DNA from 3 places in the Paenibacillus sp. Y660 genome. Region 1 is predicted to be linked to each of the others. Evidence: a T-box and tRNA genes for the amino acid it is inferred to sense, from the RefSeq annotation. Region 1 holds a T-box; the other regions hold tRNA genes.
The links. The T-box of region 1 lies ahead of AC2TDN_RS05255 (arginine--tRNA ligase). A T-box ahead of a tRNA ligase gene usually reads a tRNA of that ligase, here a tRNA-Arg.
Positions count from the first base shown of each region.

Region 2: it encodes a tRNA-Arg, which carries the amino acid that the T-box ahead of AC2TDN_RS05255 (arginine--tRNA ligase) is inferred to sense. The anticodon was not compared.
Region 3: it encodes a tRNA-Arg, which carries the amino acid that the T-box ahead of AC2TDN_RS05255 (arginine--tRNA ligase) is inferred to sense. The anticodon was not compared.

Region 1 is NZ_JBXBBJ010000003.1:73,062-78,583, forward strand. It holds gene AC2TDN_RS05250 (heavy metal translocating P-type ATPase) at 1-968, opposite strand, end outside; gene AC2TDN_RS05255 (arginine--tRNA ligase) at 1,041-2,915, opposite strand; T-box leader at 2,966-3,199, opposite strand; gene AC2TDN_RS05260 (hypothetical protein) at 3,313-3,717, opposite strand; gene map (type I methionyl aminopeptidase) at 3,892-4,638, opposite strand; gene AC2TDN_RS05270 (hypothetical protein) at 4,822-5,043, opposite strand; gene AC2TDN_RS05275 (rhodanese-like domain-containing protein) at 5,256-5,522, opposite strand, start outside.
Region 2 is NZ_JBXBBJ010000023.1:58,211-63,732, forward strand. It holds gene AC2TDN_RS20995 (glycosyltransferase) at 1-977, opposite strand, end outside; gene AC2TDN_RS21000 (HD domain-containing phosphohydrolase) at 1,120-2,271, opposite strand; tRNA gene AC2TDN_RS21005 (tRNA-Arg) at 2,451-2,527, shown strand; gene AC2TDN_RS21010 (YhjD family protein) at 2,665-3,099, shown strand; gene AC2TDN_RS21015 (hypothetical protein) at 3,301-3,630, shown strand; gene AC2TDN_RS21020 (FtsW/RodA/SpoVE family cell cycle protein) at 3,692-5,047, opposite strand; gene AC2TDN_RS21025 (PadR family transcriptional regulator) at 5,044-5,376, opposite strand.
Region 3 is NZ_JBXBBJ010000019.1:25,757-31,278, reverse strand. It holds gene AC2TDN_RS19295 (phosphoglycerate kinase) at 1-829, opposite strand, end outside; gene gap (type I glyceraldehyde-3-phosphate dehydrogenase) at 1,005-2,009, opposite strand; gene AC2TDN_RS19285 (sugar-binding transcriptional regulator) at 2,133-3,170, opposite strand; tRNA gene AC2TDN_RS19280 (tRNA-Arg) at 3,412-3,486, shown strand; gene clpP (ATP-dependent Clp endopeptidase proteolytic subunit ClpP) at 3,678-4,262, shown strand; gene AC2TDN_RS19270 (HPr family phosphocarrier protein) at 4,426-4,695, opposite strand; gene whiA (DNA-binding protein WhiA) at 4,890-5,522, opposite strand, start outside.

The DNA of each region.
Region 1 (5,522 bases):
CGGGTGCCTGCCCACACCGAATCTCCTTCACGCTTGGCGATCGGCAAGCTTTCTCCAGTGAGGAGCGATTCATCCATCGCTGACTGACCGCCGCTCACAATACCGTCAACAGGCACGACCTCGCCTGCTTGAACGATAACAATGTCGCCTGCCCGTACAAACTCCGTCTGAATGCGTACGACTTCCCCTGCCCGTTCAACCGCAGCCGTCTGGCTTTGCAGCTTGCCATAGCCTTCCGAGCCGTGCTGCGCTCGAAGCGAGGCTGAAACTTCAATATATTTGCCGAGCAGCACAGCCGTAATGACGACAGCCGACGTTTCAAAATAGAGCGGAGGCGAATGGGCAGCCGACTCTGCAAGCGGACGAAGCAAGCCGCTCTGAAAAACGGCATAATGGCTGTATAGATATGCGACGGTCGTGCCGATGACAACGAGAACATCCATATTTGCGCTTCGCTCGCGAACAGCATGATAAGCGCCAATATAAAACGGCAAACCGATCACGAACTGTATGATCGTAGCAAGCGCGAGCTGCAGCCATGGGAGCATTAGCCATGCCGGCATATGAGGCAGCAAGGGCTCCAGCAGCGGAATATGCTGTGCCATGCCCGTTAGCAGCGGCAGCGTGAGGATTAAAGAGACGACAAGTCTTAGCTTTAGGATCTTATGCTCCTTATGAAGTCCTTCCTTTGCCGTCTCATTTAAGAGCGCTGCAAATCCCAATTGTTTTACGCGCTCAGCAATCTGGGCGGCCCCGAGCACCCCGGGCTTAAACTGTACCCATGCCGTTCGAAGCGGGAAGCTGACTGCCGCCATTTGCACGCCATCCATTTTGCCGACAGCCTTCTCAATCCTTGCCGCGCAAGCAGAACAGCTCATCCCCTGCACCGCAAAATCTATCGTGACATCACGTTCTATTTCTTGATTCTGAATGTCATGCTCCAACCTCAGCACCTGCCTTCCATTCATCGCCGCTCATGCCTGTACCTCTCCCGTTAAACTATATGATGGGCAATCGAATTGCATGAATGGAACATGCGGCTACATGCTGTTTGGTGCTGGCAAACCTAGTATTTCAAGCGCATCCTGCATCGTTTGCTTATAACGCTCCGTGAGCCATAGGCGCAGGCTCCTCGCCTCCCCCTCTGACTTTAGAATCGGGCAAGTGGCATAGAAATGATTGAATAAAGCAGAGAGCTCATATACGTAGTTGCACAAATGGTTTGGCGCGAGCTCCATGACAGATGTTTGCAGCGTTTCCGGCCAATAGGCTAGCTGTTTAAGCAGACTGCGTTCCTGTAATCCAAGCTCGCCGGATGCCAAAGTATCGCTAGGGACTGGGATACCCGAAACACCCGATTTCTTCAATATGCTGCTTGCGCGCGCATAAGAATACATTAAATAAACGCCTGTATTCCCGGTTACCTCAGTCGCTTGTTCAAGATCAAATACGACCTCCGTCTGTAAGTGGAAACGCAGCAAATAGTAGCGGATCGACGCTGCTGCAATCGCGCTGCTCGATAATCCGGCCTTGCGTGATCGGTTCGAATCGATGATTTGTTCCATATGCGCCAAGAAATCCGCGATTTTGACGCCGATTCCTTGCCTGCCCGACATCGCATAAGCTTGCTTCCCGTCCGAGGTATCAATGCCTAGACCTCTTGCCGTTTGAGGACTTAACGATACAACGCCATAGCTGACATGTCTAAGCTGCTCCGCCTGCTTCTGGTAGCCTAAAGCAAGCAGTGCTTGCTTAACCATCGCTTGCGGATATTCCTGGCGCTGATCGATGACGTTAATGACCATATCGGCGCGGCCTATTTTTTTCTTCACTCCGCTGGCGTGGGTGGACCAAAGGCGATCGGAGAACTTTTTGTACTGAAAATCGTTATCGAGCAAGCCAAACTTCCACAGGTGATAGGCAATGTCCTTAGCTGTGTAGGTCAAAATACCATTCGAGCGTACGAGCACCTTTTCCGCATGGAATTCTGTTTGCTCCTTGATATCGCCTTCTTGCTCCGGCTGTTTAAGCACCCAGCAGCCCGCTAGCTTCCCGTCATCCTCCTTACGGAAGATATCTGTACGCTTAAGCTGCTCATACGTTCGCTCCCAGAAGCCTTCACGCACGATGCTGCTCTCCCATACGAGAACATCATAGGAGATGCCGAACTTCTTCATTTCCTCCACATGCTCGCGTACGATTCGTTCTGCTATGAGCAAGCCCATCCATGCTACATTGGAGCGCCCCTCCTCTAATTGAGCAAGCACCTTTGTACGCTCCTCGAGCAATGCAGGCTGCTCTTTGTACGCCTTATTGATCTTGGAATATGTCTCCCAGCAAAAATCTCCAAAGCGCTCATAAGGCTGCTCGGTCGTCGTCTGCAAAACGCCAACCACCGTATCAGCCAGCTGATTGCCTAGGTCATCGATATAGTTATGCACCTCTACTTGATGTCCTGTCCGTTTGAGCATTCTCGCTAACGAATCGCCGATGCAGGAATTGCGCAAATGTCCGATATGAGCCGATTTATTCGGATTGATCGACGTATGCTCGATCAGCACTTTGTTTCTCGCTTCTGTGATCCGTGCTGCCGGCTGGTCTGAAGCTTGAGCCCACCAGGACCAATTCACATAGAAGTTCAGGAAGCCTGGAGGAGCTACCTCGATACGAGCGATAGATGAGGACAAGCTCGGCTCGGTGAGCAGCTGCTCCTTGAATTCACCCGCAATCTGGGAAGGAGCGCGCTTCATTAGCTTTGCAAGCTGCATCGCAATATTGCTGCTGTATTCGCCATGCTCCAGATTAACGGGATGCTCCACCGCTATCCTCAGATTTACAGGCCGCTGCAGCCCGGCCTCCGATAACATTCGCTGCATAATAACCTCAATCGCCGCAATGATTTGTTCATTAATCATTCCCATTCCTCCATTCGCATAAAAAATACAAAAAGGCCCCCGTCTCTAAAATAAGAGACGAGAGCCGTAAAGATCCCGTGGTACCACTCTAAGTGCCAAGCGTGCAAGCTGCTTGACCCCTCGTTTTCGTAACGGTCCATGACCGGATTTGCCTACTGCTGCTTACTTCGGTTCGGCAAACCATTTCCTGGGTCCGCTTCATCTAAGACATCCGTACCGGCTTCCACTGACCCGGCTCGCTGCAACTATCCGTCATAGATTACTGTCCCATTCACTAATGTTGTGATTTCCAATTGATTGCTTAGAAATATTTATACAGGATCGTCTTTGCTATGTCAAGCTGGAATAACCATTGACATAGCTATAGCTGCTGGTTATCAAAAAAGTGAAGCACCCATTACCAGCAATCTTGCTCATTTAGAACAAATCGGTCATTATCGATCGTCAGCTCAGCTCTTCCGGTTAACGATTCCGTATATCCACAAGCGATATTTTCTCTCGTAATCCCTCTAGAATCCGTGTATTTTAAGTAGACAGCGCCTTCGCCCGTTAATTGCAGCTGCGGTTTAATTCGAACGCTGTCGCCAGCTTTTATTGTCTTCGTATACTTATGCTCCGATGAGCCTGAGACCATTCCCATCTCCACCGAAACGATGTCATAGTCAGAATCGTTATTCAACGTGACGGCAAAAGGCATGAACATGTTAAAATTGTTCGTATTCGTTCTAAGCCAATTAAAGACAAAAATAATTAGCAATAAAGCCATAACAGCCAATAAGATGTACCCGTTTCTCGTTTTCATTTTTTGTTCCTGCTCCCAGATCTGTTAGTCATTCTCTAAAAGAAAGAATATAATGGAATTTTTCTTTCACATAAATAAGACGCTCCATTCGTAAAAAATGTTACATGTCCGCAAAAAAAAGCCTCCGCCGAATGACGGAAGCCTTTGTATTTCATGCTTGAAAATCAAGGACTGCTATTGTTCAGTCAAAATGATCGGACCATCATCGGTGATCGCCAGCGTATGCTCATATTGAGCCGACAGACCGCCATCGACCGTTCTTGCCGTCCATCCGTCTGCATCAATTTTACTGTGGTATTTTCCCGTATTCAACATCGGCTCAATGGTCAGCACCATACCCGCCTTTAAGCGCGTGCCTCTATGCGGAGGTCCATAATGGGGCACTTGAGGCTCTTCATGCATTTTCTGGCCGATGCCATGACCAATAAAGTCTCGGACGACCGAGAACCCTTGCGCTTCAGCATAGACTTGAATTGCATGCGATATGTCACCGATCCGGTTTCCAACTACAGCCTGTTCAATGCCTTTATAGAGCGACTCCTTGGTGACATCGAGCAGCCTTTGCGCCTCTGCCGACACATTCCCAACCGTATAGGACCAAGCCGAATCGGCGAGCCAGCCATCCAATTTAACGACCATATCAACCGTTACGATATCGCCTTCCACCAGTACGGTTTGACTAGGAAAGCCATGGCAAATGACATCGTTAATTGAAGCGCAAGTCGCGAACGGATATCCATTATACCCTTTTTGCTCCGGCGTCGCGCCATGCTTTTCCAAAAAAGCTTCAACAAATTGATCGATTTCTAAAGTGGTAATGCCAGCACGGATGAAAGAGCGCAGCTCCCGGTGGCAGGCTGCCAATACTTCACCCGCTTTTTTCATTTTCATCATTTCTTCCTGCGTCTTGATAACAATCATTTCAATCACCTAATCCTTCACTTCAATTACGCCGCAGCCTGAAGTTTTCTCTAAAATGTATAATCGGTTTTAAAATAAGAATACCCCAGCTTGCGCTCCAAGTTAGCTCCTGAAGTATGTATGCTTCAGTATATGTTCGAATGGTTTATTCGTTAACGGAATAGAACCAGCTTAGCGGAAACGTTAAGGATTCTTGATCAGTTCTTTCTTCCAAAAATCGATCACCGTATGATCTTCCAATTCCATTGACGACCATGAGACCTTATATTTAAATCCATGCTTTTCCATCATTGTTATTGTGTTCTGCACTTCTTCATTGCTCACTCTCAGCTCCATTGACAACGAATTTTTTAATATCGACATCAACTCGCTAATTTCTTCAGCTGTATGCTCTTGAAGCATCATTCTCATTCATCCTTTCTATTTTGTGTTTCAACCTGTGGCTAAGCATGATATGAAAAGAATAGCAATCTGTTATTTTTCACAGCAGCTATCCAGATAATCAGATATGATTTTGCCCGTTGAGCTGAGCAACTATTCCACAACCTAGCATACAAACAAAAAAAGTCCTTGGGAGGACTTTTTTTGAAGAAACAGCTTTATCAAAAATGGATCCATTATTCGCCCAGCGCTACCTCGCCTGGCCATTGCAGCATGCCGCCTGTTACGTTTACTACTTTATAGCCTTGTGCGTGCAAGAAGTCGCAGGCTTTGCCGCTGCGGCCGCCGCTCCGGCAAATCAGAACGATTTCTTGCTCGCCCTGCTGAAGCTCATTCGACCGCTCCTGAAGCTCCGATAAAGGAATGCTGCGTGCTTCTTTAATATGGCCAGCTTGCCATTCATCCGGTTCGCGGACATCAACGAGATTTAAGGTTTTGCCTGC
Region 2 (5,522 bases), on a different contig from region 1:
TTTTCGTACTCGCCAATCCGATCATAGCAGACGCATAGCTGCAAATTCGGCAGCCATGTGGAGCAGGCTAAGTTCTCAAAGCCCAAGCTCTCCTCCGGCTTCTCAGTCGTTAACGCGAGCCTGTACCAGTAAATGGCCAGCTTATGTTCATTTCTCTGCATGAAATAATAGCCTAATCGACAGCAAAACTCCGCTCTCGGCTTGTCATAATGAAAGGAGCGTAAGATGGAATCGAGCATATTGCGCGTGTCATGAAGCTCGTCATAACAATCGGACAGCCTGCTGCAGGCAGTCACATTATCTTCGATCCAGCCTTTTTCCGTGGCAAGAAATTGATTGTAATATTTTATGGCAGCCTCAAATTTTCCATGGTCCTTAAGCTCGTTGGCGTAATAAAACAAATCGCGCGGAGAAAAGCTTTCCCCTTTGGCTAAGCGCTGCTCATATATGTTCAAATTGCGATCACTGTCATGGTGAATGCTGCTATGCGTTACCGCCACGTCACTATGCAAGATGTGGCCATACACCTCTAGGTATTCATGTACCGGGCCAATCCATTTAAATGCCCGATCCCGCCTCACAAGCCGATTGCGCCTTAATTTAGTGGTGACGTTGCCGAATTCATCGAATGCCAGATGATATTCCATCGAGACCGAGTCGACGTCCGGGCTTAAATGCTGCTTTAAGCTTATCAGCTTCTGGCGATCAGATTCCTTCAAAATATCATCAGCATCCAGCCACATAATATGCGACTTTGTTGCCAAAGAAAAAGCAAAGTTGCGGGCTGCTGCGAAATCATCGATCCAGGTAAAATGCTCAATTCGTTCGGTGAATTCACTTGCAACCTGCTCCGTCGAATCGGTAGAGCCTGTATCCACAATAATAATCTCATCGGCGATATCTTTTATGGAGGAAAGACATCGCCCGAGTGTTTTTTCTTCATTTTTGACAATTAAGCACAGGCTTATGGAAACCAACGAAATCACACTCCCGCGAGTCGATTAGATTGATTCATCATATTCCAGTGTGATTGTTCTGTTACTTTTGGAGTATTAACGGCGCTGCCCCAAGTAAAAAAGAACCCAAAGGATTTCTCCAACGAGGTCTTGCCAACAGCTTCTAATCGATTTCAGGGATATCGGCTTCACGATCTCTAACTTCAAGGATACGAGGCAGCTGCTCAAAAAATACATCAACGACCCGCGGGTCAAAATGGCGGCCACGCTCTCCCTCAATCAGCGCTAGTATTTGATCCAGCGGCCAAGCCGCTTTATAGATACGTGAACTGCCTAATGCGTCAAAAACATCCGCTATCGCCGTAATCCGTCCATATATGTGGATGTCTTCTCCTTTAAGGCCTTGCGGGTAACCCGAACCGTCCCATTTCTCATGATGCTGCAAAGCAACGATCGCCGCAGCCCGAAGAAGCTGCCGCTTCGAATTTCGCAGAAGCCGGAAGCCAATATCTGAGTGCTGCTTCATCTGCTCGAACTCTTCATCCGATAGCTTCCCAGGCTTTTGCAGGATAGAATCAGGTATGGCTACTTTGCCGATATCATGCATCGGCGAGGCGTTCCGAAGCATGTCTGCTTCCGTCTCATTCATTCCTAAACCTAACGCTAATAGATATGAATAATGGGCGACTCGATTAACATGATTGCCTGTTTCCTTAGAGCGGCCCTCGCCAATTTTGCCCATCGCCAATATAATCTCTTTTTGCGTCTCGATAATTTCATCATTGAGCATGATCGATTCTAACGATTTTCCTGAATAGGCTGCAGCAAGCGACAAATAATCCATATCCTGAGTCGAAAAGGTCTGTTTCTCTGTCAACTTGTTGATAGCCTGATACGCACCGATGACTTCTCCCTGATTATTGCGAAAAGGAATGGTCATAATCGACTTTGTCCGGTACCCCGTCTTTCGGTCGTTATCCGGGTTATGTCTGGGATCTTCGTAGGCATCATCGATAAAAATAGGCTGCCCCGTGCTAATCGAGCTTCCTACGAGCCCGCTTCCATATGGTATACGAATCTCCCCGACACCGTGAGCGACAACTGTAAAAAGCTCATTGCGAGCGACATCAATGAGCCACACGGTACAACGGTCAGCAACAACCATTTCTCTCCCCATATTCGCCATTAAAACAAGCACGGATTCCAATTTTTTCTCATTAGCAATTTTTGCTGTATATTCGAAGATCACCTTAAGCATCTGTTCAGGCGACAAATCTAATCTATAAGAATGGGGTTCATTGTAGTCTTGATACATGCAGAGCACTCCTCCGGCCGTTCGAGCTCAATACCACTACATCTATTCGCCTTCATGGCATTTAAATCCTGCTTTTCATACATTATTTGAGAGGTTTTTCGACAAAAAATGCATGGTTTACATTTGCTTTAGGAATCTTGCTTACTTAAAAGCGCACATGCTATAATAACTATTGCTGCGCGTCCGTAGCTCATCCGGATAGAGCAAACGTTTCCTAAACGTTAGGTGGGAGGTTCGAGCCCTCTCGGGCGCGCCATATCTAATTATCTCGCATACATAATCACGACCTTCTGCAAATAATCGTAGAAGGTTTTTTGTTGTAAAAAATGATAGCTTCGATATGTTGACTACAGAACGTCTGTTCGCATATAATGTGCATGAGGTGATTTACATATGGCGATGCCGTTATTCGAAATAAACGATCCAGCTCTACAACGTCCACCTGCAAGCGAGGAGATTCAGCTTATACATGATTCCATTATCCTTCCGCTAACGCTTGTCGTAGTCGAACGCAATAGGCGCGAGCTGGACCGTAAAGCCCGGACATTACGTTCTATATTCGCTAAAGCAGCGGCTCTTATCATGCTGCAAATAAAGGCTGATTTGACTACGAACACCAAGGCAATGATCCGTAAAGGCATTACCGTTTGTATGGACAACAGCTTTAATGGCAACATTAGCTATCGCTATAATTGCCGTGGATTCGAAGAAACAGCAGCCTTCTCTCACGAATACATACGCAATGAAATAAATAAACGAATTTCTGCTTATAATGCTGAGATTTTCACTCAAGATGCTTCCATCCACTCGAACATGAACAGCATATAATCGCAGGCACTCTCCATGGAGTCTCGTTATTAACGAGGCTTTTTTTTGCAGTTCTTCAAGTGCAAATTCACTTAAAGCACGCTGGCTTTGAAAAATTGTAACCTGTACGATGTTCGCTGCGTAAAAATAAAAGTAAGCAAAATGCTATTTTTGCATACTCTGCCATGGATATCTGTAATCACCTAATTAGGAGGAATAAAAATGAAGGCTGCAGGTACGCTGCTATTAGTTACTGCCATAATTGAAGCTATTTTAGGCTTTCCCGTACTGGGGGGCGCGTTGGTCATATTCTCTGGATACACCCTGTTGTTCGCAGCGCTTGTTCTTCACATCGTGACGCTTGTGTTTTGCTCCCAGCATAATAAACCGATCGTGGGCAGCATTCTTGGTATCGTTACATCGGTACTGGCTTGGATTCCAATTCTCGGCATGATCATGCACCTTACGACGGCCGTATTTCTATTCATTGCTGCATCCAAAAAAGATCAGCACGTCAATCCGCCATACCCGCCCGCTCCGGGCAGCTTCTAATCACCAAAGAGGGCTATCCCACCGTAGAATTTTCTACAGGAGGATAGCCCTCTCTTATGGTTTAAGCACGAGCCTCGCTATTTAACCGGCTAATCATATTCCTTCTCCTGTGTACGCTCAGGATCAATCCCATCGCCATTAGTTCGAGAATGCCGTTTGTTCCGCCATAGGAGACGAATGGCATATTCGTTGCATTTACCGGCAGCAGTCCGAACGACATGAGTATACTCCATACAAAATGAAATCCGATAATTGAAAAAATCCCCGTTACAATCCCTTTCGCATAGGAGTCCTTCAAATCTCTAATTAATCGAATCGTTCTGAAGATAAAAAGCAGTGTAACCAATATGATTGCTCCGCCGAATACCCATCCAAGACTATAAATCAAATAGGTAAATATCATTTCACTTTGTAGATATCGAATGGTTTCGATCTGTGCCCCGAAGCCTTGCCCCCACATGCCGCCTAAACGAATGGCTTCTATAGATTGATGTGTAGCATAACTCACGCCGTAAGCATTGTCTTGATTTAGAAAACCCATATACCGTTGCCATACATTGTGGTATTGAGTATTTCCCATGAGGAGCACCAGACCTGCTGCCGCAAATGAAGCCACACTAGCGAAAAAGAGCTTGTATGCTTTGGCAACAAAAAGCATCACTATCATTAGTCCGATCGCATATATAGAAAAATCACGTAACGAGTTGCCTTGGAAAAACAATAGAGTTGGCACGCATATATATAAAAATAGCATTTTACCAAGCTGTAAAGACTGTTTAACTGTCCCCTGCTTCAACTTCTGCTTAGTAAGCAACGTCCCTGCAAATGCAATTATAAGCAAATAGGATGAAATCCCATAGACATCCAAGTTAAACGGCCCAATCATTATCCAGCGCTTCGCACCATTCACCGCTATACCGATTTCATTACAGACTACCATCAGCGAAACAGTACCCATGTAAAGGTGCCAGGAATATTTCCTCAATTTCCGATAATCCAAAAAATAAATACCAATGACCAATATAACACCTATCGCCGTATAAAATAATTTCATATAGAAGAGATGAGCATCGCTAAAACCATATTGTTCACTATAAGCAAACTGCATCGCATACATAGCAAGCAGCCCAATGCCAACCATAACCGCTACGATGCCGGCAAGACCCCATTCCATCACCGGCTTATGCGCCGCATGCAGCTGCTTGCCGATTTGGTCTGGATCACCCATTTGCGCCAGCGCCTGGCGAGTTGCCTCCTCCACTGACAACCCTTCGCCAAGCTTGTCTTCCACCAACTCGTCTAGATGACTCGTAATCTCAAGCTGAATATCAGGATGCACATCTCTAGCTTTCACATGCCCGCACACTTGCTTTATGTATTGATCAACCGACTCTTGCTGAATGCTGTCCTTGCTCATGCATGGCCCTCCCCGATCACGCGGTCCACCGTCGTTCGAAACAGCGTCCACTCCTGCTTCTTCTCCTCCAGCTGTCCCTTTCCACGCTCAGTAAGGCGATAATATTTGCGTTTGCGGCCGACTTCCTCATTCCAATACGATTCCACCAGCTGCTCAACCTCGAGCGTATGCAAAATCGGATAAAGCGTGCCTTCCTTGAAAGTAAAAACGCCGCTGGAGCTGCGTTCAATTGCTTTGGTCATTTCATAGCCGTACATTTCCTTACGTTCAAGCAGCGTTAAAATTAAAATAACGGTGCTGCCCTTCATAAGCTCCTTATTAATCTTCATGGCTTCCTCCCTCTTAAGTATCGAACTCCTATGCATCGAATATCTATGTATAAAAGTATATACTGGTCTCCTGAAGATTTCAACCTCCCTTAAAGAAAAGATTGTCAATTCATCTATTCGCTGATATATTTATGCATATCCTTCAG
Region 3 (5,522 bases), on a different contig from region 1:
CTGTTGCGCTGAAATCGTCAGTAACTACGATATCAACCGGGATCAAGAAGTTTTTGCCGAGCTTCTTCGCTTTTTCTATGAACTCAAGCGCCAAATCAAGCTTGCTGTTGTCAACGAGCGATTTGCCGATTTCATGGCCTTGTGCTTTGAAGAATGTATAAGACAAGCCGCCGCCGATGATTACATTGTCTGCAATTTCAAGCATTTTGTCGATAACCGCGATTTTGTCTTTTACTTTGGAACCGCCAACGATAGCCGTGAAAGGACGCTCAGGGTTGTTCAGCGCTTTGCCTAGTACTTCAAGCTCTCTTTCCATAAGCAGACCAGATACAGCCGGAAGAACATGCGCAATGCCCTCAGTTGAAGCGTGAGCGCGGTGAGCAGCGCCAAAAGCGTCGTTTACGAATAGGTCAGCAAGCTTAGCGAATGCTTTTGCCAGTTCCGGATCGTTCTTCTCTTCGCCCTCGTAGAAACGTACGTTTTCAAGCAAAAGCACATCTCCGTTATTGAGTGCAGCAACTTGAGCTTCTACCGCTTCACCGATTGCTTCATTTGCTTTCGTTACTTGCTTGCCAAGCAGCTCAGACAAGCGTACTGCGGAAGCCGTGTGGCGAAGCTCTTCTACTACTTGACCATTCGGACGGCCAAGGTGGCTTGCAAGAATGACTTTAGCGCCTTTTTCGATCAGGTAGTTAATTGTAGGAAGCGTCTCGCGAATCCGTTTGTCATCCGTTATCTTGCCATCCTCTAGCGGCACGTTAAAATCAACGCGAACAAATACCCGTTTACCAGCTAGCTCTGCTACATCACGTACACTTTTCTTGTTCATCAATGAAACCTCCCGAGAATGTGTTTATGGAAAGGTATAAATAGAGGACCACAAAAAAAAGAAGGGCGTTCCTTCAAAGAAGAAACGCCCCCATGATTCACGACTCCTAGAAGCCGCAAATCAAAGACCTTGTGCTCCGCATGCGCGAAAGCCGAGGTCCGTCCGCCTTCTTTGCTTACAGACCTTTGCTTGCAATATAAGCAGCAAGATCAACTACGCGGTTCGAGTAGCCCCACTCGTTGTCGTACCAAGAAATAACTTTAACCATGTTGCCTTCAACAACCATAGTCGAAAGACCATCGATTGTGGAAGAAGCAGGATCCGTGTTGTAGTCGCTTGATACAAGCGGCAATTCGTTGTAGTTCATGATGCCTTTAAGAGCGCCTTCTGAAGCTTCTTTGAATGCAGCGTTAACTTCTTCAACCGTTACGTTAACTTTAAGCTCAGCAACAAGGTCAGTTACGGAAACGTTAGGCGTAGGAACACGCATAGCCATACCGTTCAATTTACCTTTAAGCTCTGGAAGAACTAGTGAAACAGCTTTCGCTGCGCCAGTTGAAGAAGGAATGATGTTTTCTGCAGCTGCACGAGCGCGGCGCAGGTCTTTATGAGGAACGTCTAGAACGGATTGGTCATTTGTGTATGAGTGAATAGTTGTCATCATACCTTTGACGATTCCGAATTTGTCGTTCAATACTTTTGCGAAAGGAGCAAGACAGTTAGTTGTACATGAAGCGTTGGAAACAATGGTGTGTGCCGCAGGGTCGTATTTATCTTCGTTAACGCCGATAACTACTGTAATATCTTCGTTCGTTGCCGGAGCGGAAATGATAACTTTTTTAGCGCCGCCTTGCAAGTGAAGCTCAGCTTTTTCTTTAGCTGTGAAAATACCAGTTGATTCAACTACGATCTCAACGCCAACGGATCCCCAAGGAAGATCTGCAGGGTTGCGCTCTGCGAAAACTTTGATTTCGCGTCCATTAACGATAAGCGCGCCTTCTTTTGCTTCAACAGTACCGTCAAGTTGACCGTGTGTTGTGTCATATTTCAGAAGATGTGCTAGTGTTGCAGTATCCGTAAGATCGTTTACTGCTACGATTTGAACATCAGGATTGTTCAGTGCTGCGCGGAATACGTTACGGCCGATGCGACCAAAACCATTAATACCAACTTTAACCATTTTTGTTTCCTCCTAAGCATTTTTAAAAGATTAATAAATATATTTCAAGATGTTTTGCTGGTTTGCTGGTTTGCGAGTATAGCACCTTGCAAATCATCATGATTCCAATAGCTTCTTTGCTGCTTAATCCTTCTCTTGCTCGATTAAGGCTACTATTTCCATTGCTGCCGCTTCATCTGTTACGAGTACGTCATTGTGTCCGAAGCGCATAATCGCCGCTATAGCCTCGCCTTTGCTCTTGCCGCCGGCTACGCCAATAACAACCTCAGTGTTCACAATATCCTCAAGCCGTAACCCCACCGTCTGCATTTTGTGCACGACAGCGCCCTTGCGGTCAAAATAGAATCCGAACGACTCTGCAAGCACTTCTTCAGCTTCCATAGCATCGATAATCTCGCGGTCAAGCCGCCTGCGCCTTGCCATGACCATAGCATCTCCGATTCCATGTACAACGATGCGAGCACTGCGGATGACATCCACGATTTCCTTAATGTTAGGCTCCTGCATGATAGACGCGAACGCTTCCTCGCCCAAATGATCAGGTACGTGTAGAAGCCTGTATTGCGCTCCTGTACGTTTCGCCATCATAGATGCAATCGTATTGGCCTGATAGTCCAAGCTCTCTCCAAGGCCGCCTCTAGCTGGTACAAACCAGTTCGTTTTGAGCTGCGAGGAGCTTACCAATTGATTTGCTACCTGTGCGATCGTCGTTCCGCCTGTTACCGCGACCACGTCATGTGGCTGCATAACCTTGTTAAGCACCTGACTTCCTGCACGGCCAAGCTCTCGCTTCGTCTGAGCAGACGTCTCGGAATCGCCGGCTACAATGACGACCTGCGACAATCCATAATGATTGCGGATCGTTTCCTCGAGCTCGGATAGTCCGAACATCGTCTTGTAGAAAGGCTCAAGCTGTTCTAATAAAAGCTTGCCTGAATCGCTAATTCGCATGCCCCCCGAATGAATCTCGAGCAGTCCCTGCGATTTCAGAAAATCGGTCTCCGCACGAAGCATGCGCTCCGTCATCGATAATGTTGACGCCAATGTGCGACGTCCGATTAAATCCGACAGCATCACCTGATGCAGGATCGAATACCGTTTCTTCATGACGTCGAGCAGATCAGGCACAAGCTGCTGCTGCAGTTCAACGATCTGACGCATCTCTCATCCTTCACTCCATCGGCCTCTAGCGTATTCGGTTCAAATGCATTGGACTCATTATGTCCCGCGGTATCATTTCAAGTCCCACCCTTAGTTTATCGGAAATTGGTGATAGTAGCAATAGCCGATTTCCTATTGAAAACGGTTACCGTCACATTTTTCACAAATTTAATTTTTGAACGCCCCTTGCTTTAACATCTTTAATATCATATAATCATTTTTGCGACTATTTTAACCATATGCGCCCGTGGTCCAATGGATATGACGCAGCCCTCCGAAGGCTGAGATCTAGGTTCGATTCCTTGCGGGCGCGCCATTACAACTAATCAGCCGTTCAGGCTTGCAACACCTATAATGATACAGACTAACCGTTCCTATACGCAGGAACGGTTTTTTTATTGGATGGATAGAATTGTTTGACTATCTTTGACTTTTGACTATTCATCCGTTATTATGAGAATACGATTTAACCATTCATTGTTTTTGAGGAGGGGGCTTACGTTGGATATGAATTTCGTTCCTATGGTTATTGAGCAAAACAATCGAGGTGAGCGTGCGTATGACATTTACTCTCGCCTATTGAAAGACCGCATTATTTTTCTAGGATCAGGTGTAAATGACGTGGTGGCCAACTCCATCATCGCTCAATTGCTTTTCCTGGCAGCAGACGACCCAGAGAAGGACATTTCTCTTTATATTAACAGCCCGGGCGGCTCGATTACGGCAGGCATGGCTATCTACGATACGATGCAGTACATTAAACCGGACGTGTCCACCATTTGCGTTGGCATGGCCGCATCCATGGGTGCTTTCTTGCTTACTGCAGGCGCGATCGGCAAACGTTACGCGCTTCCGAACAGCGAAGTAATGATTCACCAGCCGCTTGGCGGCGCAGAAGGCCAAGCAAGCGATATTGCCATTCGTGCGAAACGCATCATCGGCATGCGCGACAAGCTGAACGGCATCTTGGCAGAACGCAGCGGACAGTCGCTGGAGCGTATCGAGAAGGATACGGACCGCGACTACTTCATGAGCGCAACTGAAGCCAAAGAGTACGGCTTGGTCGATAAAGTAATCGAGAAGCTGGCCTAATTGTTAAGTTAGCGGATAAGCAAAAAGAGCAGGTCGGAGGAATCTCCGGACCTGCTCTTTTTACTGTTTGCATTTCATGTATGACTTTTTTGTACCCTGTATACAAAAAAAAAGAGCTGTCGCCGCAAGCTCTGATCGAACCTGCGTGACTTCTCCCTTTTTCTTACTGATTCTCCAACTCTTCTTTGCTTACCAAAGCGACTAAAGCGTTTACAGCCTGTTCTGCGTCCGAACCCTCTGCACTAATGGATACTTCAGTGCCAGAGCTGATTGCTAAGCTCATAATTCCCATTATGGATTTCGCATTCACTTTTTTGTCGTCTTTCTCTACAAATACTTCGGAGGAAAATTTGTTCGCTTCTTGTACGAATAATGCTGCAGGTCTTGCATGAAGTCCCGTCTTAAGACGAACAACAACCGGAAGCCTTGTCATGGAAACCATACCCCCTATATTTTACTCAATCATTAGCATGCGGCAAAAGCGTTAACGGCTCTAATTTGCCGTCTTCTGGCTGCAAAAGCTCGTTTCCGATCAAAGATAAGTATAGCTTGGCTTCCTTATCTTTTTTAAATTAAGTCTTTTGAATTATTATATCATTATACCAGCTCATGCACTAGGATAAAAGCTCAGACCCCACGGATTTTTTCCGCAAGTTCGTCAATTTTGCGTAAACGGTGATTCACGCCTGACTTGCTGACCTTTCCACTAAGCATTTCGCCAACCTCTGTCAGATTCATATCCGGATGCAGCAGCCTGATTTCGGCTACCTCCTTCAACTTATCAGGGAGGCTATCGAGGCCAACCTCACGCTGCAGCAGCTTGATGTTCTCGATCTGACGAACAGCTGCTCCAATCGTTTTGTTCAGATTGGCTGTCTCGCAATTGACGATTCGGTTTACCGAATTTCGCATATCACGCATGATTCGGACATCCTCAAACTTGAATAAGGCTTGATGCGCGCCAATAATATTGAGAAGCTCGATTATTTTCTCGCCCTCTTTGATGTAGAAGATAAAACCCTTTTTACGTTCAATGCATCTAGCGTTTAGATCAAATTTGTTCGCAAGGTCAACGAGCGCCTCGCAATGCTCCTGGTACATCGACGATATCTCCAAATGATAAGAGGAGCCCTCCGGGTTGTTAACGGAACCTCCCGCAAGGAACGCGCCGCGCAAATAGGAACGCTTGCAGCATGGCTTGCGAATGATTTCCTTGTCGATGCCAAGATTGAACATAAAGCCTTCGGATACAATTTTGAG